Regions from separate parts of the Streptomyces sp. KM273126 genome, predicted to be linked through region 2. Evidence: predicted binding sites of a transcription regulator. Region 2 holds the regulator's gene; each other region holds the start of a gene.
What was found. Region 2 encodes HrcA, which represses chaperone genes, less so after heat shock. Its sites were predicted from a motif close to TTNGCACTCNGNNNNNCNGAGTGCNAA; they were not measured.

Region 1: E0500_RS05005 (FmdB family zinc ribbon protein) is a predicted target of HrcA. The motif match lies at 5,186-5,212, and genes of this name have one in related genera.
Region 3: groL (chaperonin GroEL) is a predicted target of HrcA. The motif match lies at 6,360-6,386, and genes of this name have one in related genera.

The regions. Positions count from the first base shown of each region.
Region 1 covers NZ_SJXB02000001.1:1,183,715-1,193,352, forward strand. Annotated here, with positions in the region: gene E0500_RS04990 (penicillin acylase family protein) at 1-1,700, opposite strand, end outside; gene E0500_RS04995 (potassium/proton antiporter) at 1,902-3,470, shown strand; gene E0500_RS05000 (MFS transporter) at 3,732-5,015, shown strand; gene E0500_RS05005 (FmdB family zinc ribbon protein) at 5,224-5,538, shown strand; gene E0500_RS05010 (S-methyl-5'-thioadenosine phosphorylase) at 5,646-6,488, shown strand; gene E0500_RS05015 (hypothetical protein) at 6,590-6,778, opposite strand; gene E0500_RS05020 (hypothetical protein) at 6,687-7,313, shown strand; gene mscL (large conductance mechanosensitive channel protein MscL) at 7,446-7,916, shown strand; gene E0500_RS05030 (hypothetical protein) at 7,954-8,136, opposite strand; gene E0500_RS05035 (low temperature requirement protein A) at 8,267-9,499, shown strand; partial or broken gene E0500_RS05040 (P1 family peptidase) at 9,534-9,638, shown strand, end outside.
Region 2 covers NZ_SJXB02000001.1:248,350-257,987, forward strand. Annotated here, with positions in the region: gene E0500_RS01035 (S41 family peptidase) at 1-2,428, opposite strand, end outside; gene E0500_RS01040 (hypothetical protein) at 2,474-3,040, opposite strand; gene E0500_RS01045 (16S rRNA (uracil(1498)-N(3))-methyltransferase) at 3,401-4,141, opposite strand; gene E0500_RS01050 (nitronate monooxygenase) at 4,141-5,232, opposite strand; gene dnaJ (molecular chaperone DnaJ) at 5,504-6,637, opposite strand; gene hrcA (heat-inducible transcriptional repressor HrcA) at 6,638-7,654, opposite strand; gene E0500_RS01065 (MBL fold metallo-hydrolase) at 7,909-8,652, shown strand; gene E0500_RS01070 (DUF3097 domain-containing protein) at 8,699-9,511, shown strand; gene E0500_RS01075 (Uma2 family endonuclease) at 9,489-9,638, opposite strand, start outside.
Region 3 covers NZ_SJXB02000001.1:1,545,369-1,555,006, forward strand. Annotated here, with positions in the region: gene E0500_RS06665 (CU044_5270 family protein) at 1-836, opposite strand, end outside; gene E0500_RS06670 (sigma-70 family RNA polymerase sigma factor) at 833-1,534, opposite strand; partial or broken gene E0500_RS06675 (class I SAM-dependent methyltransferase) at 1,716-2,367, opposite strand; gene E0500_RS06680 (DinB family protein) at 2,509-3,039, shown strand; gene E0500_RS06685 (NADH:flavin oxidoreductase) at 3,144-4,295, opposite strand; gene groL (chaperonin GroEL) at 4,573-6,195, opposite strand; gene E0500_RS06695 (cold-shock protein) at 6,652-6,855, opposite strand; gene E0500_RS06700 (MoaD/ThiS family protein) at 7,317-7,592, opposite strand; gene thrC (threonine synthase) at 7,736-9,040, opposite strand; SAM riboswitch class I at 9,059-9,239, opposite strand; gene E0500_RS06710 (glucosyl-3-phosphoglycerate synthase) at 9,454-9,638, shown strand, end outside.

The DNA.
Region 1 (9,638 bases), 940 kb from region 2:
CCCTCGCCGCGGATCGGGATCCTGCCCGGCAGCTGGTAGCCGATGTTGTCCTCCCTGTCGGCGTAGACCAGGTTCTGCGAGGGCACGTCGAACAGGGCGGCGGCCTTGCGGAAGCCTGCCCAGTTCTTGGCCTTGTTGATGGCGAACACCGCGTCCATGGAGGTGCCCGGGTCCAGCGCGGTCCAGCGCAGCGCGATGGCGTAGCCGTCGCCGCGGTCGGGGGCGGCGGTGTTGACGGTGGCCTTCTTGCCGACCTTCAGGAGCTCGTCGTCCCGGTCCGACAGGAGGGGGCCGTTGTTGGTCGTGCGGACGACGATCTTCTTGGACCTGCCGCCGGCGACCGCGATGGTCTCCTCGCGGGTTTCGAAGGAGCGCACCTTGCCGTCGTACTCGTAGCCGTTCCCGGTGAGCTTCTCCAGGTAGAGGTCCGTGACGTCGACGCCGGAGTTGGTCATGCCCCAGGCGATGTCCTCGTTGTGGCCGATTATCACGCCGGGCATACCGGCGAACGTGTAGCCGGACACGTTGTACTGGCACTTCTGGGAGATCGCCTTGCAGTGCAGGCCCATCTGGTACCAGACGGACGGCAGCGAGGCCGACAGGTGCGGGTCGTTGGCGAGCAGCGGCTTGCCGCTGATGGTGTGGTCGCCGGAGACGACCCAGGAGTTGGACCCGATGCCGTTGCCGTTCACGCCGACGGCCTCGGGCACGTCCTCCAGCACCCTGTAGAGGCCCGAGAGCTGCGACTGGAGGGCCGAGGAGGTGCCGGCCGTCCCTGCGGCCCCTGTGGCCCCTGCGGTCCCCGCGGTTCCCGCGGAGACTCCGCCGCCGCCCGTGCCCGCACCGCTCTGAGCGGAGCTTCCGGAGCCCTGCGTACCCTGCGCCCCCTGTGTTCCCTGCGCCCCTTGGGCCCCTTGGGCCCACGTTCCGGCGAACTCGTCGTACCCGCCCTCGCGGATGATCGCCTTGTTCCGGTTGTACGGGTACTCCGGGTACAGGTCGGCGATCTGCTTCGGGCCCAGGCGGCTGGTCATCAGGGCGCGGTCGATCTCGTCCTGCATGTTGCCGCGCAGGTCCCAGGCCATCGCCTTCAGCCACGAGATCGAGTCGACCGGGGTCCACTCCTCGGGCTTGTACTCGTTGCTGAAACCGAGGGCCACGTACTCCAGGGAGATGTCCTTGCCGTCCTTGCCCCGCAGGTAGGCGTTGACACCCTTGGCGTAGGCCTGGAGGTACCTCTTCGTCTCGGCGGACAGCTTGGTGTCGTACTCCTTCTGCGCCACCCTGTCCCAGCCCATGGTGCGCAGGAACGCGTCGTTGGCGATCTGCCCCTTGCCGAACATCTCGGACAGACGGCCCGCGGTCATGTGGCGGCGCACGTCCATCTCGTAGAACCGGTCCTGCGCCTGGACGTAGCCCTGCGCCATGAACAGGTCCTCGTCGGTGGACGCGTAGATCTGCGGGATCCCGTAGTCGTCGCGCTGGACGTCGACCGGCCCGGACAGGCCGTCCAGCTTGATCGAACCCTTGGTCTGCGGGAACGAGGCGCGCACGGTGCTGATCGACCAGTACGACCCGTAGCCGACGCCTCCGATGATGGCCAGGACCAGGACGATCACGAGCAGGCGGGCTCTGCGCCCCTTCTTCCTGCCGGACTTGCCGGGCTGCTGACCGGAAGAGGCGGTGGTGTTGGGGGGCATCGCTGTCCTTGCTGTCCTAATGCGAGCGGCAGGCCGGGCTGTGCTTTTAACTGAGCGCAGGAGCAACCATAGGCGCAGGGCGCGAGACAACTTGACGCGGAGTCGGCAACCAGCACGTACGGGCGTTCGATCTTGCCACTCCCGAGCGTCAAGAAAACGTCAAGAGTTAGGTAAGGTAACGAAGTACTTGCACTGAAGTGCGTGCCGACGATCGCCTTCACGTGCTGGTATCCATCTGCCCGGACCCGCGAGAAGGGACCGCCGCTGACTGTCCACCACCTCAACCAGCTCCTGCTCGTGTGCTCGCTCGTTCTGCTCGTCGCGGTGGCAGCGGTTCGTATCTCTTCGCGCAGCGGGCTCCCCAGCCTGCTCGTCTACCTGGGCATCGGCGTCGCCATGGGCCAGGACGGGCTCGGGAACATCCAGTTCAACAACGCGGAGATGACCCAGGTCATCGGCTACGCGGCCCTCGTCGTGATCCTCGCGGAGGGCGGCCTCGGCACGAAGTGGAAGGAGATCAAACCGGCCCTCCCGGCCGCCACCTCGCTGGCACTGGTCGGCGTCGCGGTGAGCGTCGGCGTGACAGCCGCGGGCGCGCACTACCTGATCGGGCTGGAATGGCGGCAGTCGCTCATCATCGGCGCGGTGGTGTCCTCGACGGACGCGGCCGCGGTCTTCTCCGTCCTGCGGAAGATCCCCCTGCCCGCGCACCTGACGGGCACCCTGGAGGCCGAGTCCGGCTTCAACGACGCCCCGGTGGTCATCCTCGTCGTCTCCTTCTCCATGGCCGGACCGGTGGAGCACTGGTACGTACTGGTCGGGGAGATAGCCCTGGAGCTGGCCATCGGCGCGGCCATCGGCCTCGCGGTGGGCTGGCTCGGCGCGTTCGGGCTGCGGCACGTGGCCCTGCCCGCCTCCGGTCTCTACCCGATCGCCGTCATGGCCATCGCCGTCACGGCGTACGCGGCCGGTGCGCTCGCCCACGGCAGCGGCTTCCTCGCCGTCTACCTGGCCTCCATGGTGCTCGGCAACGCCAGGCTGCCGCACTGGCCCGCCACGCGCGGCTTCGCCGAGGGAGTCGGCTGGATCGCCCAGATCGGCATGTTCGTCCTGCTCGGCCTGCTCGTGACCCCGCACGAGATGGGCGCCGACATCGTGCCCGCGCTCATCATCGGCCTGGTGCTGACGATAGTGGCCCGGCCGGTGAGCGTCGTCGTGGCGCTGCTGCCGTTCCGGGTGCCCTGGCCGGAGCAGGCGCTGCTGTCCTGGGCCGGGCTGCGCGGCGCGGTGCCCATCATCCTGGCCACCATCCCCATGGTGAACGAGGTCGAGGCGAGCCGTCGGATCTTCAACATCGTCTTCGTGCTCGTGGTCGTCTACACCCTCGTCCAGGGGCCCACACTGCCCTGGCTGGCCCGGAAGCTGCGTCTGGGCGGGGGCCCCGAGGCGGCCGACCTGGGCATCGAGTCGGCACCCCTGGAGCGGCTGCGCGGGCACCTGCTGTCCGTGGCGATCCCGGAGGGCTCGAAGATGCACGGCGTCGAGATCAGCGAGCTCCGGCTGCCCGCCGGCGCGGCCGTCACGCTCGTCGTCCGGGAGGGCACGTCGTTCGTCCCCCTGCCGAGCACGGTGCTGCGACGCGGTGACGAACTGCTCGTGGTGGCCACGGACCCCGTCCGGGACGCGGCGGAACGGCGCCTGCGGGCGGTCGGCCTGGGCGGCAAGCTGGCCGGCTGGCTGGGGACGCCGAACGGCGGGGCGCGCTCATAACCCGCCGCAATCCCAGGTCGGCTGTCTGGTGGCGCTCACTTTCACAGGAGAACGGCAACATCACTCTGTACTATGAAGGCGCACCCTGATCGAACCACCTCTGCCTGACGCAGAGCTGGCGCGACCGTATGGCGGCCGGGACGCCTCCTCGCAGTGGACTCCGGTATCTACCGCAGTACGCGCAAGAGGACAGCTCTCGGCACGCCTCCTTCAAGACCGGACAACGGGGCGCGTGCTACCAGGTGGCGAAAGGCATGGGCCGTGGCGTCCACGGTCACCTCGACGTCGTCCCGCCCGGGCTACGGGCAGCTGCTGCGCACCCGTGGCGCCTGGACGTTCCTGCTCCCCGGCTTCGCGGCGCGCCAGCCGTTCGCGATGCTGACCATCTCCCTCGTGCTGTTGGTCCAGCACACCACCGGCTCGTACGGGGCGGCCGGTGCCGTGGCCGCCGTGACCGGTGTCTCCATGGCGCTGTTCGCCCCGTTCAGCGGGCGTCTGGCCGACCGCCACGGACAGCGGGCCGTGCTGGTGCCCGGCGTCGTCCTGCACTCCCTGGCGGGCCTCACCCTGACGGCGCTGGCGCTGGCGGACGCCCCCTTGTGGGCGCTCTTCGCCGCCGCCGTGCCCACCGGTGCCTCGGTGCCGCAGATCGGCCCCATGGTGCGCGCCCGCTGGGGCGTGAAGCTCCAGGGCACGCCCCTGATGACGACCGCGACCGCCTTCGAGTCCGTCACGGACGAGCTGACCTTCGTACTCGGCCCGCTGCTGGCAACCGCGCTGTGCACGACCGTGGACCCGGCGGCCGGACTGGTGACGGAGGCCGCCCTCACCTTGATCGGCGGTCTGCTCTTCGCCGCCCAGAGGGGCACGCAACCCGCTCCCGTCCTCGACTGGCACGCGCGCGTGGAGCACGTTTCGGCACTGCGGGTCCCCGGAGTGCGCGTTCTGATCGTGGCCTTCCTGGGGATCGGCTCCGTCTTCGGTGGCATGCAGGTCTCGCTCGCCGCGTTCTCCGAGTCGATCGGCGAGCCCGGTCTGAACGGTGTCCTGTACGGCGTCTTCGCGGCGGGCAACATGCTGTCCGGCCTCGTCTGCGGTGCGATCGCCTGGAAGGCGGCCCCGCAGCGGCGGCTGGTCGTCGCGTACACGGCCCTCGCCCTGACCTCCGCCGGCCTGTGGGCCGCCCACTCCGCGATGTCCGTGCTGGTCCTCGGCGGTCTCGGCCTGCTGGTCGGCATGTGCGTTGCACCCGCCTTGGTCATCGGCTACACGCTGGTCGACGGTCTGGTGCCGGCCGCCGCCCGCACGGAGGCCTTCACCTGGCTGACCGGTGCGGTCGCGCTCGGTCAGGCCGCCGCCGTCACGGTCGCCGGACAGCTGGAGGACCGCCTCTGGGACGGTGCCGGATTCCTGGTGCCGGCGGCCGGTACGGCGCTGGCGCTGGCGGTCCTGGTCGCACTGCGGTCACGGCTGATCCCGGCGCGCGTGACCCCCGCGGTCACGCGGCGCCGGGGCGACCGCGTTCTCGTCACGGTCGGTGAGTGACATGTATCGCATTCGCCGTTCGCCGACGGAATACGTCACTGTGACTCCGCCGCTGAGCGGCTTCCCACTTGGGCAGGGCCCTCGTGGCGGTCAAGCCCTGACCGCTGCTCACGAGCAGGTGACGAACATTACCCGACGCCCTTGTTGCGGCGGGCTAGAATGGACGATCGTTAGCACTCATCGAGTGAGAGTGCCAGGAGGAAGACCAGTGCCGACGTACCAGTACCAGTGCACCGAGTGCGGTGAGGGCCTCGAAGCGGTGCAGAAGTTCACCGACGACGCCCTGACCGAGTGCCCCAACTGCAATGGCCGCCTCAAGAAGGTGTTCTCCGCGGTCGGCATCGTCTTCAAGGGCTCCGGCTTCTACCGGAACGACAGCCGTGGTTCGTCGTCGAGCAGCAGCACGTCGTCGTCCTCGAAGTCCTCGACGTCGTCGGACTCGAAGTCCCCGACGGACTCGAAGTCGTCGTCGAGCTCGTCGTCCTCGGGCTCTTCCGCCTCCAGCAGCAGCTCGGCGGCGTAGCGGCCGGTCGGCCGCGCCAAAAGGCTCCGCAACAAAAGGCTTACGGGACCCTGTCGTCGTGCGACGACAGGGTCTTCGGCGTTTCCGGGCCCGGTTAGGGTGCGGGCATGGCGAACACGGAAAACGCTGAGATCGGTGTCATCGGCGGTTCGGGCTTCTACTCCTTCCTCGACGACGTGACCGAGATACAGGTCGACACCCCGTACGGGCAGCCCAGCGACTCCCTCTTCCTCGGCGAGATCGCGGGGCGGCGGGTCGCCTTCCTCCCCCGCCACGGGCGCGGCCACCACCTGCCGCCGCACCGCATCAACTACCGCGCCAACCTGTGGGCGCTGCGGTCGGTCGGGGCGCGCCAGGTGCTGGGACCCTGCGCCGTGGGCGGACTGCGGCCGGAGTACGGGCCGGGCACGCTGCTCGTGCCGGACCAGCTGGTGGACCGTACGAAGGCGCGGACGCAGACGTACTTCGACGGGCTGCCGCTGCCGGGTGGCGACGTCCCGAACGTGGTGCACGTGTCGCTGGCCGACCCGTACTGCCCCACGGGCCGCAAAATCGCGCTGGAGGCGGCCCGCGGGCGGGACTGGGAACCGGTGGACGGCGGCACGCTGGTCGTCGTGGAGGGCCCGCGGTTCTCGACGCGCGCCGAGTCGCTCTGGCACCAGGCGCAGGGCTGGTCCGTGGTCGGCATGACCGGCCATCCCGAGGCTGCGCTCGCCCGTGAACTGGAACTCTGCTACACGTCGTTGACGCTCGTCACCGACCTCGACGCGGGCGCCGGGACCGGCGAGGGCGTCTCGCACGAGGAGGTGCTCCAGGTGTTCGCGGCGAACGTCGACCGGCTGCGCGGCGTCCTCTTCGACGCGGTCGCCGCGCTGCCGCCGACCGAGAAGCGCGACTGCCTGTGCACGACGGCTCTGGGCGGGATGGATCCGGGGTTCGCCATGCCGTGAATCTCCCGTTCGGGTGAGGGAGTTGTCCACAGCTCGTGGGTTGTCCACGGGCGTCGGCGGACTCTGCCGCGAAGCCTCATCGTGAGACCGCAAGCCCGATCTCACGCAGCAGGTGGTGGCCTCATGTCCCTTCCGTTTCCTTCCCTGTCCTCGTCTTCGTTGTCCTCGTCTTCGTTGTCCGTGGGCACGGGTTCGTCCATGGGCTCGTCCTCGGGTTTGGACGGGTCTTCGTCTATTCCGTCTGCGTCTTCGTCTTCGTCTGCGTCTGCGTCTACGGGACCCCTGTCCACGTCCCTCCATGGCCCGCCCGGTTCAGGTGCTCCCCCGACCTGCGAGGTTCCGCACTTCGCCCCATTGCGGGTGGGCGGTGCCCGGTATCAGTTGCGGCGGCTCGTGCGGTGCCGGAGGCGGGCCGTGGCTGCCGGGCTGGCCGTGACCGCTGCGGCGCTGGTGGCTGCGGGTCCGCGGGAGGCGGAGCCGGCCCAGGATGGCCAGCGGGCCCGCGGGCATCCGATGGCCGAGGCCGTGCCGGAGCGGCGCCGAGCCGTCGAGATGGTGGCGGCACCGGTGCGCATCGCCGACGGCGCCACGGTGCGGCTGCTGCGGCCCGGCAACCGGGTCGACGTGATCGCGGCCGAGGAGTCGTCGACGAACGGCGGCGGAGCCCGGGTGGTCGCGCGCGGGGCCCGGGTGACGAGGGTGCCGGCGGCGAGCGCCACCGAGAGCGGGGCGCTGGTGGTCCTGACCGTGCCCCGGGCCACGGCGGCACGGCTGGCGGGCGCGGGCGCGACCTCACGGCTGGCGGTGACACTGTGCCGGCCTTGATGAGGGGCACCGCCGAGCGCCGTCACACCTCTCATTCGAGAGGTGCGACTGGATGCGACTGGACAGGTCCCGGACGCCGTGCCGTAAGTTGCGGAGTCATTTGTTCCACGACTTGCACGGAAAGGCGTCGCGGTGAGCAAGAAGAAGGAGCCGAGCATCTGGGAGGGCTTCAAGGCCTTCCTGATGCGGGGGAACGTCGTCGACCTGGCGGTCGCCGTGGTCATCGGCGCGGCTTTCACCAACATCGTGAACTCGGTGGTGAAGGGCGTCATCAACCCCTTGGTGGGGGCGGTCGGCACCAAGAACCTCGACCACTACAGCTACTGCCTCAAGGACCCCTGCACGGGCAGCGGCGACGCCGCGACGGGCATCACCATCATGTGGGGCTCCGTCCTGGGAGCGACCCTCAGCTTCGTGATCACGGCGGCCGTCGTCTACTTCCTGATGGTGCTGCCGATGGCCAAGTACCTCTCACGGCTGGAGGCCCGTCGCAAGGCCAAGGAGGGCACGCAGGAGGTCATCGAGGTGACCGAGCTGGAGGTCCTGAAGGAGATACGGGACGCCCTGGTCGCGCAGCGAGGCTCGGGACACGACCGCGAGTAACGCGGTTCACGGACCGTCTTCGGCGTCTTGAGCGTCCTCAGAGGTGGTGGGGCGGCTTCTCGTCGAGGAAGCGCTTCAGGTCGGCGACGCTGTCGCCGGCCGCGGGCCGCTCGCCCCACCCGCGGTCCGTGTCGTCCGACGACTGCTGGTCGAGCGGGTCGTCGAAGACCAGCGCGGCCTTCGCCTGCTCGCGCGGTTCGGGGACGGAAGCGGTACTCATGCCCCCAGGGTACGGCCCTGCAGTCGGGCGAGACCCGGTCGCCACGGGAGGACACGGGGTCCGTGAGGGCTCGCCCGCCGGTGCGCGCGGTTCGGGGAAGCTCCCTGGGTTTTCTGGTGTGCTTGGCCCCATGACATCCCGTTCTGCCCGATCAGCCTCGGACTCCGCTCATGCCTCCGGCGGCGGTTCTGTGCGGCGGCTGGTCGCGCGGGGGCGCGACGAGGAGCACCGGGTCGCGTCACCGCTTGAGCTCTTCTTCGACCTGTGCTTCGTCGTGGCGGTCGCCCAGGCGGGTCTCCAGCTGGTCCATGTGGTGGCGGAGAACCACGTGGGCGAGGGCATCCTCGACTACGCGATGATCTTCTTCGCGATCTGGTGGGCCTGGATGAACTTCACCTGGTTCGCCTCGGCGTACGACAACGACGACGTGCTGTACCGGATCGTGACGCTGGTCCAGATCGCCGGTGTGCTGGTGCTCGCGGCCGGGGTGTCCCAGGCGTTCGAACACCACGATTTCCTGGTCGTCTGGATCGGCTATGTGATCATGCGGCTGGCGATGGCGGCCCAGTGGCTGCGGGTGGCGCGGTCGGCCCGGGGCGCCGAGAGAACCATGGCGCTGCGGTACGCGGGCGGTGTGGCGCTGTGCCAGATCGGCTGGACGGGGCTCCTCTTCTTCCCGGCCCCGGACCGTCCCTGGGTGTACCTGGTGATGGTGCTGGCGGAGATGTGCGTGCCGCTGTACGCGGAAAGGGCCTGTGCCACGGCGTGGCATCCGCACCACATCGCCGAGCGCTACGGCCTGTTCACGATCATCGTGCTCGGCGAGACCATCGCCGCGGCCACGGTCGCCGTGAAGTCGGGCGTGCAGGAGAGCAACGCGCTGGGTGAGCTGCTGCCGATCGCGGCGGGCGGGCTGCTGACCGTGTTCTCGGCTTGGTGGATCTACTTCGTCGTGCCGATCCACGGGCGGCTGCGCTCCAGCAGGGACAGCTTCCTGTGGGGGTACGGGCACTACCTGATCTTCGCGTCGGCGGCCGCGATCGGTGCCGGACTGGAGGTCGCGGTGGAGCAGTCGGTCGGCAAGGCGCACATCTCGGCGCTCGTCGCGTCGGCCGCGGTGACGTTGCCGACGGCGCTGTACCTCCTGACCGTGTGGGCGTTGCACGCGCGCCACTTCAAGGTGGGGATCGCTCAGCAGGCCGTGCTGCCCACCACGGCGCTGGCGGTGATCGCGTGCACGTTCCTCGGGGACTGGGCGGTGTTCGCGACGGGCATCGTGACGGCGCTGGCCGTAGCCGCAGGGGTGACGCTCACGGCGCGGATGGCTGCGAGAGAGGGGGGAGCGACGGCATCGGCCGGGTGAGGCGGGATGGGCCTCGCCGGACCACACTGGGTCCATGACAGTTGACGCTTTGACAGATGTCGTGGGGCTGCGGGTCGGACACGCCGCCCGGATCGGCGACGGCTGGCTCACCGGGACGACGGTCGTGCTCGCCCCGGAG
Region 2 (9,638 bases):
CGATGCGCCACCGAGCCGATCCCTGGGGGCCGTCCTCGTGCCGGGAGATGTCGGCGCCGAGGAGCCCCTGCCGCCGCTCGCCCCATCCCCCGCCGCCGCGCGGAGTGACGTACGCGTGCGACGTACCGAGTTCGCCCTGCACCTCCCACAGCAGGTCCACCAGGTCGTCGTGGGTGGCGACCCGGGCGAGCGCGGGCCGGTACCGGTCCAGCACCCCGTCCCAGTCGACTCCCCCGAGATCAGGCCGCCAGAAGTTGTCCCGCATGAAGCGGCCGGCCTCGTCGTACATCTGGCGCCACTCGGCGGCCGGGTCGACGGTCTGCCGTACGCGCGACAGGTCGACGGTGATGTTGGTGTCGCTGTCCTCGTCGCTGGAGGCGCGCCGGTCGCTGGGGACGACCTTGAGCTTGCCGTCGGTCCACAGCAGCACCCGCTTGCCGTCGCCGCTGACCGCGAACCGCTCGGCGTCGGAGGCGAGGTACTCGACGCGCTGCTGGGCGAGGTCGTACCGCTCCAGCGAGGTCTTGGGGTCCGGGTCGTCGGGCGTGGCCCGCGCGTGACCGAGTACGCCGCGCACCGGGTGCCGCAGCCACAGCACGCCGTCCTTGGCGGCCCGCAGCCCCGAGTAGCGCGCGGCCTCGACGGGGAACGGCACGATCCGGTCGGCGAGCCCTTCGAGGTCGATTCGGGTCGCGGGGGCGCCCTCGCTGTCCGGCGTCTCGTCCTTGTCGGGCGCCTCGAAGGGGCGGCCGTGGCGTTGCGGTCCGAAGGGGGACGGGGTCGTCGCGGCGAGCGTGATGAGATGCGGACGCGAGCCGCCGACGAAGGCCAGGTCGAAGACGTGCTCGTCGTAGACCGGGTCGAAGGACCGCGCGGACAGGAACGCCAGGTGCTTGCCGTCCAGCGTGAAGGCGGGCGAGTAGTCCTGGAACCGCAGCGGCGTCGCCTCCGTCACCGACAGGTCGGTGGTGTTGGCGAGTTTGAGCTGGCGCAGCGGGCTCGGGCCGGGGTGGGACCAGGCGAGCCAGGCACAGTCGGGCGAGAAGACCAGCCCGGAGACCTCGCCGTCCTCACTGCGGTCGACCTCGCGCACCTCGCCGCTCTCCCGCTCGACGAGCAGCACGCGCCCGTCGTGCGAGGCGACGGCGGCCCGGCTGCCGTCGGGCGCCATGGCGAGCCCGAGCACGCGCCCGAGCTGCCCGGCGGCGAGCCGTCGCGGGGTGGCCCCCGGCGCGACTCCGGTGGCGGGCGCGAACTCCAGGGCGTCGTCGCCCTCGGCGTCCGTCACCCACACCACCCACTCCTCGCCGTCCGCGCGGAAGGTGACGGGCAGCCGTGCCCGTACGCCGTGCTCGACGGCGAGCGAGCGGGTGGGGCCGGAGCGGTGGGTGACCCAGTGGACTGCACCGCGCACGGAGACGGCGCTGCCGCGCCCGGTGTGGTCGGGCGAGCCCGTCCCGAACCAGTGGCTCGCGTTCACGGGATGCGGCTGGAGATCGACGCGCTGCCCGCCGAGCCGGATGTCGAGCCGCCGGGGCTCCGCGCCGTCGAGGTCGTCGAGGAGCCACAGCTCACCGGCGGACGCGTACACGACGCGCGTGCCGTCGGTGGCGGCGTGCCGGGCGTAGAACCCGTCGAGAGGAGTGTGCCGCCGCAGATCGGAGCCGTCACTCAACGACGAGTAGAGCGCCCCGACCCCTTCGTGATCGGACAGAAAGGCGATCCGGTCCCCCACCCACAGGGGGTACTCGATGTTCCCGTCGAGCTCGGCATGGAGCCGCACGAACTCCCCACTGCCGACACTGCCGACACCGGCGGCACCGGTGTCGCCTCCGTCGCCTCCGTCCCCTCCGTCCCCTCCGTCCCCTCCGTCCCCTCCGTCGCCTTGCTCCCGCTCGATCCACAGCTTGCCCGCCGTGCCGCCGCGGTACCGCTTCCACCAGGCGGCCTCGCGGCCCATGGGCGCGGACAGCAGTACGGTGCTCGGTCCGTACACGACGTCGCCGACGGGCCCGTACGGCAGGGTCGTCGCCGGTCCGCCGTCGAGCGGGACGGCACGCGCCCAGCTGCGCCGGAGGCCGGCCTGGCCCTGCGTGCTGAGCGCGAGGACCTTTCCGTCGGGTGTCCAGCCGCGCACCTGGGTCCGCCAGCTTCCCCAGTACGTCAGGCGCTTGGACGGCCCGCCGTCGATGGGGGCGATGTGGACCTCGGGTGCTCCGTCGCGGGTGGAGGTCCAGGCGACGGTGGTGCCGTCCGGCGAGATGCGCGGATGGTTGACGGGGACGTTGTCGGCGCTGACCCGCCAGGCGCGGCCACCGTCGAGAGGCGCGACCCAGACGTCGTCCTCGGCGGTGAAGGCGACCGATTCGCCGTGCAGGTGCGGAAACCGGAAATACGCGGGAGAGGCAGAGGCTGCAGGCAGTGTCACCAGGTCACTCTAGGCAGCGTATGGCGTTCTTGGGAGGGGTTTGGATCACTTGCCCTCGGGCCAGCAGGTGGGATGTGACTGGCAGTAGACGGTCTTCGTCACGGTCACGGTGACGGTCGGGCCGGGTCCGCCGGGCGAGTTGTCGTCGGTGGGCGGGGTGGGAGTGGGCGTCGGGATGGGGTCGGGCGCGTTGCAGTTGCCCAGTACGTTCACCTGGAACCACTCCTTGCCCGCGATCTTGGCGGTGAGGTCACCGCGGACGCACTTGCCGTTGATCTCCCGCGTCACCTTTCCCGTGATGGTGATGTCTTTTCCATCCTTCGTCTCGCCGTTGCAGTCGACTTTGGCGACGGTGTCGACGCCGGCCGAGGGCGACTGGTTCTTGCCGTCGCTGTCGTCGTACGAGGCCGTGCAGTTGAGCCACTCCACGTCTGCGCCCTGCCGTTCCAGCTCGCGGGTTCCGGCCTGGTCGGTGGTGTGCGCCACGGCGGCGGTGCTCAGTCCGCCTGTCTCACACGCGGACACGCCCACGATGACGCCCATGGCGAGCCCCGCCCCCAGCAGAACCCGACGCCCGCCCAGCCGATGCCCCAAACGCCCTAAAGCTCCCATGTACGGCAGCGTGCCATCGCCCGCCGCGACACGGTAGACCGCATGCGGCCACGCTCCGCGCCGCGCGCAGGGGGCGTTTTTCGCCCCCGCCGCCCCTACCCGTCCCATCCCCAGGGGCTCCGCCCTTCGACCCCGCCGAGGGGGCTGCGCCCCCTGGACCTCCGGGTTTCGGGGCTCTGCCCCGACCCCGTCTCGGGGGCCAGCCCCGGACCCCCGCTCCTCAAACGCCGGAGGGGCTGAATGTCAGCCCGTCCGGCGTTTGAGGACGAGGCCGTTCAGGCCGATGCGGGGGTCTGGGGTCGGCAGCCCCAGGGAAGGGATGGGACGGGTAGGGGCGGCGGGGGCGAGGAACAACCCCGGTCAGCCCCACCGCCCCGTCCGCGTAAGCAGCAACGCCGCAGCCGCCGTACCAGCCGTCGACGTACGAAGCACACTGCGACCGAGACGGTACGCCCGCGCCCCCGCCTCCTCGAACAGCGCCAGCTCCTCCGGCGACACCCCACCCTCGGGCCCCACCACCAGCACGATCTCCCCGGCAGCGGGAAGGTCGACGGTCGCCAGCGGATCGTCTCCGGACTCGTGCAGCACACCCGCGAAGTCCGCCCCGGCGAGCAGCGCGGCAACCTGCTTCGTCGTCGCCGCGTCCGCGACCTCGGGAAAGCGAACCCGCCGCGACTGCTTCCCCGCCTCACGCGCCGTGGAGCGCCATTTGGCCAGCGCCTTCAGCCCTCGCTCGCCCTTCCACTGGGTGATGCAGCGCGAGGCCGCCCAGGGCACGATCGCGTCCACCCCGGTCTCGGTCATGGTCTCGACGGCCAGCTCACCCCGGTCGCCCTTGGGCAACGCCTGGACGACGGTGATGCGGGGCGACTCCGGGGGCTCGTCCCGCACGGGTGCCAGGTCCGTGACCACCAGCCGGTCCCTGCCGTCGGCGGTCTTCACCACGCCTTGCGTCCACCGCCCGCACCCGTCCGTGAGGGTCACGTCCTCACCGGGCCGCAGCCGCTTCACGGACACCGCGTGCCGTCCCTCGGCACCGTCGAGGACGAACTCCGCCCCCACACCGTCCAGTTGGTCCACGACGAAAACCGGCGCGGTCATCAGGCGACGCCCTCCGCCGAACCCTCCGGGCCCGCGGACAGCTCCGCCCTCGCGGCGGCCAGCTCCGTCGCCAGCACCTCCACCAGCTGCCCCGCGGGCAGCTCCCGGGCCATCCGGTGTCCCTGCCCCGCCCACAGCGCCATGCCCTGCGGATCGCCGGCCTTGGCCGCCGCCTTGCGCAGTCCGGAGGTGAGGTGGTGGACGTGGGGGTACGCGGCGGGGGCGTACGGGCCGTGCTCGCGCAGGAAGCGGTTCACCAGCCCGCGGGCCGGGCGTCCCGAGAACGCGCGCGTCAGTTCCGTACCGACGAACAGCGGGTTACTCAGAGCCTGCTTGTGCAGCGCGTTGGCACCGGACTCGGGTGTCGCGAGGAACGCCGTGCCGAGCTGCGCCGCACACGCCCCGGCGGCGAGGACCGCGGCGATCTGGCTGCCCCGCATGATGCCGCCGGCCGCGACGATCGGAAGCGAGACGGCCTCGCGGACCTGGGCGAGGAGGGAGAGCAGACCGATGCCCGCGCGGTCCCGCCCGGGGTCGTCGTGGTGGGTGCCCTGGTGCCCGCCCGCCTCCACGCCCTGCACGATCACGGCGTCGGCCCCGGCGCTCTCCACGGCCAGCGCCTCGTCGGCCGTGGTCACGGTGACGAGGGTCAGTGTGCCCTTGGCGGAGAGGGCCCGGAGGACGTCGGGGGCGGGACAGCCGAAGTGGAAGGAGACGACCGGCACGGGGTTGTCGAGGAGGACGGCGAGCTTGGCTTCGTAGCCGTCGTCGCGCCCGCTGTCGGGGTTGCCCAGCTCGGCCTTGTACCAGGCGGCCTCGGCGGCGAGCTGGTTGGCGTACACCTCGACGGCGGCCCGGTCGGCGTAGTCGGGCTGCGGCATGAAGAGGTTCACGCCGAAGGGGCGGGCCGTGAGACCACGCAGTTGCTTGATCTCCTGGTGCATGCCGTCGGCCGTCTTGTACCCGGCCGCGAGGAAGCCGAGCCCGCCGGCCTCGCACACGGCGGCGGCGAGCTGTGGCACGGAGACCCCGCCCGCCATGGGGGCCTGCACGATCGGTGTGGGGAAAAGATCGGTCAGCGCGGAGGACATGACGGCATGTTGTCACGTCCTCCGCAGGAGTCCGAATCCGGCCTTCCACCTGGGCACAGGCCAGGGGAACGGGCACGCTTCAGGAACGGTGGAGGGGTTCCCCTCACGGGCAGGATCAGGGCGAGCTCAGGGCTGGGTCAGGACGGAGCCAGGGCGAGCTCAGGGCTAGGTCAGGACGGGGCCAGGGCGAGATCAGGCCAGTCGGCGACACCGCCCAGCGGCACTCGGTAGCCTCCGCCGGGCGCGGGAACAGCTCCCGCGCCCGCCCACGTCAGCGCCCGTTGAACGCGTCCTTCAAACGGGAGAACAAGCCCTGCTGCCCCGGCTGGAACTGCCCCGTCGGCCGCTCCTCGCCCCGCAGCTTCGACAGCTCGCGCAGCAGGCGCTCCTGCTCGGGGTCGAGCTTGGTCGGGGTCGTGACCTCGACGTGCACGATGAGGTCGCCGCGGCCGCCGCCCCGCAGATGCGTGACGCCGCGCCCGTGCAGCGGGATCGACTGGCCGGACTGGGTGCCCGGGCGGATGTCGACCTCCTCCAGGCCGTCGAGGGTCTCCAACGGCACCTTCGTGCCGAGTGCCGCCGCGGTCATCGGGATGGTGACCGTGCAGTGCAGGTCGTCGCCGCGGCGCTGGAACGTCGAGTGCGGGAGCTCGTGGATCTCGACGTACAGGTCGCCTGCCGGGCCGCCGCCGGGGCCGACCTCACCCTCGCCCGCGAGCTGGATCCGCGTGCCGTTGTCGACACCGGCCGGGATCTTCACGGTAAGCGTGCGGCGGGACCGCACCCGGCCGTCGCCCGCGCACTCGGGGCACGGGTTCGGGACGACCGTGCCGAAGCCCTGGCACTGCGGGCAGGGGCGGGACGTCATGACCTGGCCCAGGAAGGACCGGGTGACCTGGGACACCTCACCGCGGCCGCGGCACATGTCACAGGTCTGGGCGGACGTGCCGGGGGCAGCGCCCTCGCCGTTGCAGGTCTTGCAGACGACGGCCGTGTCGACCTGGATGTCCTTCGTCGTGCCGAAGGCCGCCTCGTCGAGCTCGACATCCAGCCGGATCATCGCGTCCTGGCCCCGGCGGGTGCGCGACCGCGGGCCGCGCTGGGACGCCGTACCGAAGAACGCGTCCATGATGTCCGAGAAGTTCCCGAACCCGCCGGCGCCGAAGCCGCCCGCACCGCCGCCCGCCTGGGACAGCGGGTCACCGCCGAGGTCGTAGACCTGCTTCTTCTGCGGGTCCGACAACACCTCGTACGCGGCGTTGATCTCCTTGAACCGCTCCTGCGTCTTCGGATCGGGGTTGACGTCCGGGTGCAGCTCGCGCGCGAGTCTGCGGAACGCCTTCTTGATCTCTTCCTGGGACGCATCGCGGCGCACGCCGAGTACGGCGTAGTAGTCCGTGGCCACTTACGACTCCGCCAGGATCTGTCCGACGTAACGTGCCACCGCTCGTACTGCTCCCATCGTTCCCGGATAGTCCATGCGGGTCGGTCCGACCACGCCGAGTTTTGCTACTGCCTCGCCGCCCGAACCGTAGCCCACTGAGACCACGGACGTGGAGTTGAGTCCCTCATGCGCGTTCTCATGGCCGATACGCACGGTCATGCCCGAATCCTTCGCCTCGCCCAGCAACTTGAGGAGCACGACCTGCTCCTCCAGCGCTTCGAGCACCGGCCGGATCGTGAGGGGGAAGTCATGTCCGAAGCGGGTCAGATTGGCGGTTCCGCCGATCATCAGCCGCTCCTCCCGCTCCTCGACGAGCGTTTCCAGAAGGGCGGAGAGCACGGTTGAGACGCTGCCGCGGTCCTCGACGTCGAAGGCCTCCGGAAGGTCCTCCACGAGTTGCGGCACGTCCGCGAAACGGCGGCCCGCCACACGGCTGTTGAGCCGTGCGCGCAGATCCGCGAGGGATGTTTCCCCGAACGGGGCGTGGCAGTCGATCATGCGCTGCTCCACCCGCCCGGTGTCCGTGATCAGTACGAGCATCACGCGCGCGGGCGCCAGCGACAGCAGCTCTACGTGCCGCACCGTGGACCGCGTGAGCGACGGGTACTGCACGACGGCGACCTGCCGCGTGAGCTGCGCCAGCAGCCGTACGGTCCGGCCGACCACGTCGTCCAGGTCGACGGCGCCCTCCAGGAAGTTCTGGATGGCGCGCCGCTCCGGTGGGGTCATCGGCTTGACCGCGGCCAGCTTGTCGACGAAGAGGCGGTAGCCCTTGTCGGTGGGGATGCGCCCGGCGCTGGTGTGCGGCTGGGCGATGTACCCCTCCTCTTCGAGGGCCGCCATGTCGTTGCGGACGGTGGCCGGGGAGACACCGAGCCTGTGCCGCTCGGTGAGCGCCTTGGAACCCACCGGTTCCTCGGTGCCGACGTAGTCCTGGACGATGGCGCGCAGCACTTCGAGCCTGCGTTCGCTGAGCATCGCGCACACCTCCAGTACTTCCGTCCTTGCGCGTCCCCGCGCGTCCTTGCGACTCCCCCTTGGCACTCACCGCGGGCGAGTGCCAGCATTCCCACCAGTGTACGGCGGTGGGGTACGGCCCCGGCAAGGGCGGCCACGCCTTGTCATGCCGACGTGTACCGACGTGTCCCGCGATGTCGTACCGGCGAGTACACGCGGAACGCCGGCACAGGGAGAATCCGTCGCCCCTGAGGGCCTGGGGTTAGCGTCGGCGTATGACGGTGAGTTGGGAAGAGTCCGGGTGGGAGGAACTTGGCCCGCGCGTGGGGCGCTGTCGCCTTCCGGTGTGGGACTGCACGGCCGGGCTGGTCGTCGGGGACGGTTCCGCTCTCATGATCGACGCGGGGTCGAGCCTGCGCGAGGGCGCGCGGTTGGGCGCCGAGGCGCGGTGGCTGCTGGGTGGCGACCTCCGTGTGACACATCTCGCGCTCACGCACCCGCACTTCGACCATGTCTTCGGGGCGGCGTCCTTCGCGGGAGTCGAGGTGTACGGCGCGGTGGGCGTGGACATGGTCCTCACCGGCGACCGCGCACGCGAGGAACTGCGGGCCGACGCCGTGCGGTACGGCCTGGACGCTCAGGAGGCCGCCGCTGCCGCGGACCTCCTCGTCCGCCCCCGCCACCACGTCAGCGGGGAGTGGACGCTGGACCTGGGCGGCGGCACGCAGGTGCTCCTGGCGAACGTCGGCCCGGGCCACACGGCCCACGACCTGGCGGTGCTGGTGCCCGGCTCGCCCTCGTCGCCGGAGGTGGTCTTCTGCGGTGACCTGGTCGAGGAGTCCGGCGAGCCCCAGGCGGGTCCGGACGCCGTCCCCGCGCACTGGCCGGCCGCGCTGGACCGGCTGCTGGACCTGGGCGGCGAGGACGCGGTGTACGTGCCGGGGCACGGGGCGGCGGTGGACGCGGCGTTCGTACGGGCGCAGAGAGACGCGCTGGCGGCCCGCTTCGGCGTGTCGTGATGACCGCCGCTCCGGTTACCGCTCCGGTTCTCGTATCGTCATCCGAATGCGCCAGTACTCGCCGGACCTGACCCCGCCGTGGAAGAAGCCCAAGCCCGTACCGGAAGTCCCGGCGGAGCCCGGGCTGGTGGTCGAGGAGCCCGGGACCGGCTTCTGCGGCGCGGTGATCCGCTGCGAGGCGGGCACGGTGACCCTGGAGGACCGCTTCGGCAAGCACCGGGTGTTCCCGCTGGAGCCGCGGGGGTTCCTGCTGGAGGGCCGCGTGGTGACGCTCGTACGGCCGCCTTCGGGCCCTGCCCGTACCACCCGCACGGCATCCGGTTCGGTGGCCGTCCCTCGCGCACGCGCGCGCGTGGCCCGTGCCGGGCGCATCTACGTGGAGGGCCGCCACGACGCCGAGCTCGTCGAGAAGGTGTGGGGCGACGATCTGCGCATCGAGGGCGTGGTCGTGGAGTACCTGGAGGGCGTGGACGACCTGCCGGCCATCGTCGCGGACTTCGCGCCCGGCCCGGACGCCCGCCTGGGTGTGCTGGTGGACCACCTGGTGCCGGGCAGCAAGGAGTCCCGTATCGCCGAGTCGGTGACGAGCGAGCACGCTCTGGTGGTGGGCCATCCGTACGTGGACATCTGGCAGGCCGTGAAGCCGGCGTCGGTGGGCATCCCGGAGTGGCCGCAGGTGCCGCGCGGACAGGACTGGAAGACGGGGGTGTGCCGGGCGCTGGGCTGGCGTGTGACGAACACCGGGGAGGCGTGGCAGCGGATCCTCGGCTCGGTGCGCTCTTACAAGGACCTGGAGCCGGAGTTGCTGGGGCGGGTGGAGGAGCTGATCGACTTCGTTACGGATAGCGGTGGGGCCTGACGCCGGGGAATGTTCCGAAGTCGCTGGTGTCCAGTTCGAGTCCCAGAACCTCCAGCGGCAGTGGGTCTCCGAATTTGATGATCTCCTGGCGCCGGTAGTCGGCGTCCTCACCCAGGCCTGCGGGGTT
Region 3 (9,638 bases), 1.3 Mb from region 2:
ATGGTGAGGCCGATGCCCTCGCGGCCCGCGGCGTCTCGTGCCGTGTCCACCGCGACGACCCCGGGCAGCTTCGCCACCGCGCGGTAGAGCGCCGCGCTCTTCTCGGGGAGCAGGGTGGCCGTGTCGAGCATGTCGCCCACGGCCTCGAAGACGGCCTCCTGCTCGGTCGGCCCGTGGCCCCCGGCATCCTCGTAGAGCTTGTCCACCAGCTTGTCGGGGTCGGTGGGCAGTGCCGCCAGCTCGCGGTAGGTCGACACGTTCCGGTCCGCCTCGGCGCGACCGGTCCCGGGGGGTGTGTTCGTCGGCGGGCCGGAGACCACTTCCTGGCGGATGTAGCCGTCGCGGGTGCCGTCCACGGACGTCCAGTCCTCGCGTCGGACCTGCCAGGTGCCCACCACGCGGAAGGAGTTGCCGTACCTTCTCACGGCCTCCTGGGAGCCTTCCGTCTTGACGTAGACGAACTGGTCGTCACGGATCGTCGTGGCCGGTGCCGTTGCCGCGGCGCCGGCCAGGCGGTCCAGGAGTTCCACCGCCTGCCGGTGCCGGGCCTGGTCCACCTGAGGGCCGAAGAGATCGGTGAGCGCTCCGGTCACCGCCACACCGGCCACCATGGTTCCGGCCAGTGCCGTGGGCAGCGCCACCTTCAGCCACTTGGGGCGGGGGCGGGCGGGGCGAGCTCCGTCTTCGAGATCGCGCCGGAACTCCTGGGCCAGCCGGCTCCTGAGCGCCCGGTGCCGCTCGCCGGGGAGCGCGGGGGCGTCCGCGGGCGGAAGGGCCGCGTGCAGACCGGACACGAGGTCCTGCTCGTCCTCGCCGTGCGGCGTGGAGATCTTCATCGGTTCGTCTCCTCGGTCGTGTGGGTGGCGGCCCTGCGGCCCGCGTTCTGTGTCTGTCCGGGCGTCTGTCCGGGCGTCTGTCCGGGCGTCTGTCCGGGCGTCTGTCCGGGCGTCTGTCCGGGTGTCCGTCCGGGTGTCCGTCCGGCCGCTCCCGGATACCGCGTCGTCCTGCGTGCCCTGACCAGTTCCGACTCGGTCTGGGCGCGCAGTCGCGTCCGTGCCCGGGACAGCCTGGAGCGGACCGTCCCGGGAGAGACGCCGAGCGCCTCGGCGGCGGCCGCGGAGTCCAGGCCGGACCAGACGCAGAGCATCACCACCTCCCGCTCGTGCCGTCGCAGACGGTCCAACGCGGCCCGTGCGGCGGCGAGTTGTTCGACGTTGGCGATGCGGCCGACCACCTCGTCGGCGAAGTCGGGCACGGTGTCGTGGAGGTGGACGCGGGCCAGCGCGTTCCGGTGCCGACGCAGGGCACGGGACTGGTTGCGCAGGACGTTCACACAGATCCCGAGCAGCCAGGGCAGGAGGGCGTCTCCGTCCGGGTGCACGCTCTGCCGCAGCCGCCATGCCTCCAGAAAGGTCAGCGAGACGATGTCCTCGGCCTGCCCCCAGTCGCCCGTGCCGCGCGCCGCCAGCCGGTGGACGGCCGGGGCACACTGGTCGAAGAGTTCCGCGAAGGCATCGGGATCACCGGCTCTCACCCGAGCACGTAGTGAAGGTTCCATGCCCGGTTCTGTCCACCCGCCTCCGACTGCTGCGTGATCCGCGTCACGTACGATGCCCCGCGTCCCCGCCCCGGCCGTCCTCCTTTCGTCCGTCCTCCTTTCGTCCGTCCTCCGTTCGACTGCCCTCCGTTCGACCGCCCTCTGATGCACAGGACGGCTGACGCCAGACGAGCGTGTACCGCCAGAACAGCCGACGACGCAGCCGGGCGCCGGGGAGCACGCGGCTCGCCTCCCGGAGGATGTCGCCGAATCCCGTCTCCGCCGGCCGGGTCACCGCGGCCATGGAGAACGGCCGCGGCACCCTGCGCCCCCTGCTCCTGACCCAGCCCACCACGACGTTCGCCGGGACGGAGACGAGGGCGAGCAGATGGTCCCCGAGGGTCTCCGTGCGAGCCAGGCCGACCACCACCAGCGTCCCGCCGGGCCTCAGCCGCCCACGGAAGCGAGCGAGCGCCTGGCTCAGGGGCAGGTGGTGCAGGACGGCAACGCAGGTGATGACGTCGTACGACCCGCCAGGGGCCCCCGTCCAGCGCGTCCGCGACGGTGTAGGTCACCGGAGCACCGGCCGGAGTCAGCTCCCGAGCCCGCTCGACGATCTCCGGATCCGCGTCGATCCCGTGCACCTCGCTCGCCCGCGCCGCCAGCAGCCGGGCCAGGTCCCCACTCCCGCACCCGACGTCCAGCGCACGGTCGGAGCGCGGGGGCAACTGTCGCAGGAGCCACGGGTGGTAGTACGCGTTGTGGTCCCAGGGGTGCTCGGCGTTGAAGCGGTACAGCGCTTGCAGGAGGCGGTTCGGCAAGAGCGTCATCTGGCCAGTTCACCAGAGGAGCACGAGCGAATTGCCCCTCAGGCACGACGGGGGAGGAGCCAAAGCGGTCAGGAACTGACCTACATGGGTCCTAGCGTGTGGCCATACCGACGGAACAGACATCCACGGAGGGCCCACGCCATGAACGCCACCGCAACCCTGGCCACCGACGAGCGCACCGACCTGCTGGACACCCTGGCCAAGCACCGGCACTTCCTGCGCTTCACCACCCGCGACCTCACCGACGAGCAGGCCGGCCTGCGGACCACCGCCGGCGAACTCTGTCTGGGCGGACTGATCAAGCACGTCACGTCGGTGGAACGCAGCTGGGCGGACTTCATCCGCAACGGCCCCTCGGCGATGGGCGACTTCACCGCGATGACCGAGGCCGACTGGGCCCGGCGGGCCGACGAGTTCAAGATGCTGCCCGGTGACACGCTGGCCGGTGTGCTGGCCGAGTACGAGGAAGTGGCCCGGGGGACCGACGAGTTGATCGCGTCCCTGCCCGACCTGGACGCCGCCCAGCCGCTGCCCAAGGCCCCTTGGTTCCAGCCCCAGGCACATTGGTCGGCTCGCAGGGTGCTCCTGCACATCATCGCCGAGACCGCCCAGCACGCCGGTCACGCCGACATCATCCGGGAGTCCCTGGACGGCGCCAAGACGATGGGCTGACCGCCTCCCGGGGGCTCAAGTCCCCGGTTCCGAGCCCTCTTTTCAAGGCCGCCGGGAGCCGGGCGCCCGAAAGCGCCCGGCTCAGCCGACGAGCTGACGTCCGTTCAGCTCAGCGTCCCCAGCGACGCCGCGTCGTACGGCGCCAGCTCGTCGAAGCGGCCCGCCAGCACCTTCGCCGCCCACTCCGGGTCCTGGAGCAGGGCGCGGCCGACGGCGACCAGGTCGAACTCCTCGGCCTCCAGGCGGTCCAGCAGGTCGTCGATGCCCCGGATCGTGGAGCCCTCGCCGGCGAACGCACGGATGAAGTCGCCGTCCAGGCCCACCGAGCCGACGGTGAGGGCCGGCTTGCCGGTGAGCTTCTTCGTCCAGCCCGCCAGGTTGAGGTCGGAGCCTTCGAACTCGGGGAGCCAGTAGCGGCGCGTGGAGGCGTGGAAGGCGTCCACACCGGCCGCGGCCAGAGGCGTCAGCAGCGCCTCCAGCTCCTCCGGGGTCTCGGCGAGCTTCGCGTCGTACGCCTCCTGCTTCCACTGCGAGTAGCGGAAGATGACGGGGAAGTCCGGGGACACCGAGTCCCGTACCGCCGCCGCGATCTCCGCCGCGAACTTCGTACGGGCGACGAGGTCGCCGCCGTAGGCGTCCGTGCGGCGGTTGGTGCCGGACCAGAGGAACTGGTCGATCAGGTAGCCGTGCGCGCCGTGCAGTTCGACGCCGTCGAAGCCGATGCGCTCCGCCTCGGCCGCGGCCTGGGCGAAGGCGGCGATGACGTCGTCCAGGTCCCGCTGGGTCATCTCCTTGCCGGTGCCGGGCGTGCCGTCGAGGCGCAGGCCGGAGGGGCCGACCGCCGGGGCGTCCGTGAACGGGGGGTCGCCCGCCTTGCGCACCATGCCGATGTGCCACAGCTGCGGCACGATCGTCCCGCCCGCCGCGTGCACCGCGTCCGCCACCTTCGCCCAGCCGGCGAGCTGCTCCTCGCCGTGGAAGCGCGGGACGCTGTCGCTCTGCCCGGCCGACTCGTGGCCGACGTACGTGCCTTCGGTGACGATCAGGCCCACGCCCGCGGCGGCGCGGCGCGCGTAGTACGACACCACGTCCTCCCCGGGGATGCCGCCCGGCGAGAACTGCCTGGTCATGGGCGCCATGGCGATCCGGTTCGGGACGGTCAGTCCGTTGATCGCGACGGGCCGGGACAGGATCTCGGCGGCGCGGGAGGCGGGGGTGGCCGGGGATGCGGGGGTGGCGGGGACGGCAGACGTCACGGTGGAGCTCCTCGGAGGTGGTCGTCGGCAGACGCCGAGATGGGGGCGGGAGACGGGGAGGGCCGGGAGACGGAGACAGGGGCAGGGGCATGGGGCATGGGGTTTCGGGCGGTATATGCATACGCATCTACTGCCGTACTGATCAACTGCCCCGGCCCGCACCACATTCCGCCGGCTCGCCCTCCCGCGCTGTGACCCCGGACACGCCCGAGGGCGGCACCCCTGGAGTAGGGGTGCCGCCCTCGGTACCTCGGACGGGCCGATCCGGAGAACCGGATCAGAAGTCCATGTCACCGCCCGGCATGCCGCCACCGGCGGGCGCGGCGGCCTTCTCCGGCTTGTCGGCGATGACGGCCTCGGTGGTGAGGAACAGCGCGGCGATCGACGCGGCGTTCTGCAGCGCGGAGCGCGTCACCTTGGCCGGGTCGGGGATGCCCGCTTCGAGCATGTCGACGTACTCACCGGTCGCGGCGTTCAGGCCCTCACCGACGGGGAGGTTGCGCACCTTCTCGACGATGACGCCGCCCTCAAGGCCGGCGTTGACCGCGATCTGCTTCAGCGGGGCCTCGAGCGCGAGCTTGACGGCGGCGGCACCGGTGGCCTCGTCGCCCTCCAGCTCCAGCTTCTCCAGAGCCGTGGAGGCCTGGAGCAGGGCCACGCCACCACCGGCGACGATGCCCTCCTCGACGGCCGCCTTCGCGTTGCGCACGGCGTCCTCGATGCGGTGCTTGCGCTCCTTGAGCTCGACCTCGGTGGCGGCACCGGCCTTGATGACGGCCACGCCGCCCGCGAGCTTGGCCAGGCGCTCCTGGAGCTTCTCGCGGTCGTAGTCGGAGTCGCTGTTCTCGATCTCGGCGCGGATCTGGTTCACGCGGCCGGCGACCTGGTCGGTGGAGCCGGCACCGTCGACGATGGTGGTCTCGTCCTTGGTGATGACGACCTTGCGGGCGCGGCCCAGGAGGTCCAGGGTCGCGTTCTCCAGCTTGAGGCCGACCTCCTCGGAGATGACCTCGCCGCCCGTGAGGATGGCGATGTCGCCGAGCATGGCCTTGCGGCGGTCACCGAAGCCCGGGGCCTTGACGGCGACGGACTTGAAGGTGCCGCGGATCTTGTTGACGACCAGGGTCGACAGGGCCTCGCCCTCGACGTCCTCGGCGATGATCAGCAGCGGCTTGCCCGACTGCATGACCTTCTCCAGGAGCGGGAGCAGGTCCTTGACGTTGGAGATCTTGGAGTTGGCGATGAGGATGTAGGGGTCCTCGAGGGCGGCCTCCATGCGCTCCATGTCGGTCGCGAAGTACGCCGAGATGTAGCCCTTGTCGAAGCGCATACCCTCGGTGAGCTCCAGCTCCAGACCGAAGGTCTGGGACTCCTCGACGGTGATGACGCCTTCCTTGCCGACCTTGTCCATCGCCTCGGCGATGAGCTCGCCGATCTGGGTGTCGGCGGCGGAGATGGAGGCGGTGGAGGCGATCTGCTCCTTCGTCTCGACCTCCTTCGCCTGGTCGAGGATGGCGGCGGACACGGCCTCGACGGCCTTCTCGATACCGCGCTTCAGGGCCATCGGGTTGGCACCCGCGGCCACGTTGCGCAGGCCCTCCTTGACCAGCGCCTGGGCGAGGACGGTCGCGGTCGTCGTGCCGTCACCGGCGACGTCGTCCGTCTTCTTCGCGACCTCCTTGACCAGCTCGGCGCCGATCTTCTCGTACGGGTCCTCCAGCTCGATTTCCTTGGCGATGGAGACACCGTCGTTGGTGATCGTGGGGGCGCCCCACTTCTTCTCAAGGACGACGTTGCGGCCCTTGGGGCCGAGGGTCACCTTGACGGCGTCGGCGAGCTGGTTCATCCCGCGCTCAAGGCCGCGCCGGGCCTCCTCGTCGAACGCGATGATCTTGGCCATGTGAAGTGGTCCTCCCGGACGGATGGGGTCCCCCCGTGCTCGAAGCTAAGCCGAGAGCTCGGGGGAGGATTGCTCCGGACCGTGCTGGCGCCCGCGACGGACGGCTCGCCTGCCTGTGGGTCCCTGCCCCACGCGGCCGGCGGGCCTCACCGACCCGGTCCTCGTTGTCACTCTCACCTTCAGAGTGCTAACGCCCAATGATTAGCACTCGACCCCTGCGAGTGCAAGCGCCTGGGGATGATCCGCAGGTGAACGCGCCCGTGCGCCCCCGCCCGGATACAGGACGCGGTCCGGGGCCTGGTCCAGGACCTGGACCAGGACCAAGACCTGGACCTGGACCTAGACCTGGACCTGGACAGAACGAAGGGCTCGTACCCCGCGGGACAACTACCCGTGGGACACGAGCCCTTCGAAAGTGAAACGAAGTGCGTCGCTGCTGTTCAGTCGGCGCGTGCTTCAGCCGGCCAGACGGACCATGTCCGCCTGCGGCCCCTTCTGACCCTGCGAGATCTCGAACTCGACCCGCTGGCCCTCCTCCAGGGTGCGGTAGCCGTCCATCTGGATCGCGCTGTAGTGGACGAATACATCCGCACCACCGTCGACCGCGATGAAGCCGTACCCCTTCTCCGCGTTGAACCACTTGACGGTGCCCTGAGCCATGCCTAACTCCCCTATTACTGGCCCTTGCACAGATCCACACTTCGCGGATCCGGGTCAGACCTCACCCCCCAACGGTTGGGGGCGTGCGCCGGAACGCGTCGACCGCGGCTGAATGTATCTGTCCAACTGCCGTCTGCAACAGGTCAATCGGACGAGAAATCTGGACAGGCCCGGTCGGGAATGTACGGAGAATTCACCTGACTTCAGGGCAAGTCGGGCCCCGCAAAAGGAACATAAGGCGCGAATACCTCGCCGACCTTCGCCCACTTTGGCTACTTCATATCGGGCGCACGGCAAGAACCCATATGCGCACGGCGTGAAACCGGAGCCTGAAGCGAACCGCGTTCCCCAACTCTACCGTGCTCAACCATAGAGAATGGCCCCCTCCGCTTCTCTCACGGAGGGGGCCATTCGATGAACTCTCGGTAACCGAAGTTACCGAAGGTAATTATGGGTGCCGCTCAGCCTCCGGCGACGGCCGGAATGATGGACACGCCCGCCCCCTCCGGGGTCGCCGTCTCCAGCCCCTGCTCGAAGCGGACGTCGTCGTCGTTCACGTACACGTTCACGAACCGGCGCAGCTTGCCCTGGTCGTCCAGGACCCGGGCCGCGATGCCGGTGTGGTTCTTCTCCAGGTCGGCGATGACCTCGCCGAGGTTCGCACCCTCGGCACTGACCTCGGCCTGACCGTCGGTGTAGGTACGCAGGATGGTGGGGATGCGGACGGTGACGCTCATGGGGTGAGACCTCCGGTCAGGTACTGCTCGTGGTTGATGGGGGGGCAGCGCCCCCATCAGGGGCGCGGGGAACTGCGCGACCAGCCACGACGGACCCGCAGCCTTGAACGGACCGCAGTCTTACGGCGCTCCGAGCGGAGCGATCACGCGAGGCCGGCCTCACGGAACGAGTCGAGGCTGGGGCGAATCGTCGCCGTCAGTCCCGTACCCGCCACCGCGTCCAGTGTCTTGAGGCCGTCGCCGGTGTTGAGGACGACCGTGGTCAGGGTCGGGTCCAGCACACCGTTCTCGATCAGCTTGCGCGTGACACCCACGGTCACGCCACCCGCCGTCTCGGCGAAAATGCCCTCCGTGCGCGCCAGCAGCTTGATCGCGTCCACGATCTGCTCGTCGGTCACGTCCTCCACGGCGCCGCCCGTCCGCCGGGCGATGTCGAGGACGTAGGGGCCGTCCGCGGGGTTGCCGATGGCGAGCGACTTGGCGATGGTGTCCGGCTTCTGCGGCCGGACGACGTCATGGCCGGCCTTGTAGGCGACGGACACCGGCGAGCAGCCCTCGGCCTGCGCACCGAAGATCCGGTACGGCTTGTCCTCGACGAGCCCGAGCTTGATCAGCTCCTGCAGACCCTTGTCGATCTTCGTGAGCTGGGAGCCGGAGGCGATCGGGACGACGATCTGGTCGGGGAGCTTCCACCCCAGCTGCTCGCAGATCTCGTACGCCAGCGTCTTCGAGCCCTCCGCGTAGTACGGCCGCAGGTTGACGTTGACGAAGCCCCAGCCCTCGCCGGCCGGGTCGCCGATGAGCTCCGAGCAGAAGCGGTTGACGTCGTCGTAGTTGCCCTCGATGCCGACGAGTTCACCGCCGTAGACGGCGGCCATGACGACCTTGCCCTGCTCCAGGTCGTGCGGGATGAAGACGCAGGAGCGGAAGCCGGCGCGGGCGGCGGCGGCCCCCACGGCACCGGCGAGGTTGCCGGTCGAGGAGCAGGAGAGGGTGGTGAAGCCGAACGCCCGCGCGGCTTCCAGGGCCTGGGCGACGACCCGGTCCTTGAAGGAGTGCGTCGGGTTGCCGGAGTCGTCCTTCACGTACAGACCGCCGGTGACGCCCAGTTCCCGGGCCAGGTTGTCGGCCTTGACGAGGGCGGTCCAGCCGGGGTTGAGGTTCGGCTTGCCGGCCACGTCGGCGGGGACGGGCAGCAGGGGTGCGTAGCGCCAGATGTTCGCCGGGCCGGACTCGATCAGCTTGCGCAGCTCTTCGGTCTCGTACGCGGAGAAGTCGTATGCGATCTCCAGCGGGCCGAAACACTCCTGGCAGGCGAAGAGCGGGCCGAGCGGCACCCGGTGGCCGCACTCGCGACAGGACAGAGCGGCGGCGGGGCCGAGGTCGACGGTGGAGGCGGCGTTCGAGGTGCCAGGATTCGTCGTGTTTCCAGCAGTCTGCACAGCCATGTGAGGCGAGGCCCTTTCTCCTCATCTTCCTCACGACGCATCTCGCCGTGAGACGGATTTGGCACCTTCCCTAGCCGCGAGCCTCGCGAAGCCGATCTACGGTGATCTGTGAACGATCGACGCTGATCGGGTACGAGAACCGGCTGGAGGGTTGCCGGGGCTTCATCGGGCCGTGTCCCTCTGCCCCTCTGGATGAGCGGTATGCGGTTGTGTATGCCGTTGTTGATCATTGAAACGCAAAGGTGACCCCGCAATGCGATGGTCATCCGCGTTGTTCAAGACTGTAACCGAAGGCCAGGACAGTTGAGATAGACGTCCGAACCGCGAGATGGATCACACATCAGCTCGTGTGATCGATCCGCGTGATCGAGAAGACCGATCCGCAGTGATCGAAAAGTGAGGAGCCGCAGACCGTGCTGAACGAAGTCGAGCGCTGGCTGAGCACACGCTCCTGGTCCGTGACCGATCGCCCGCTCCACCGCATCCTGGCCGCCAAACGTTCCTCGGGCCAGTCGGTCAGTGTCGTGCTGCCCGCGCTCAACGAGGAGGAGACGGTCGGCGAGATCGTCGCCGCGATCCGTCGTGACCTGATGCAGCA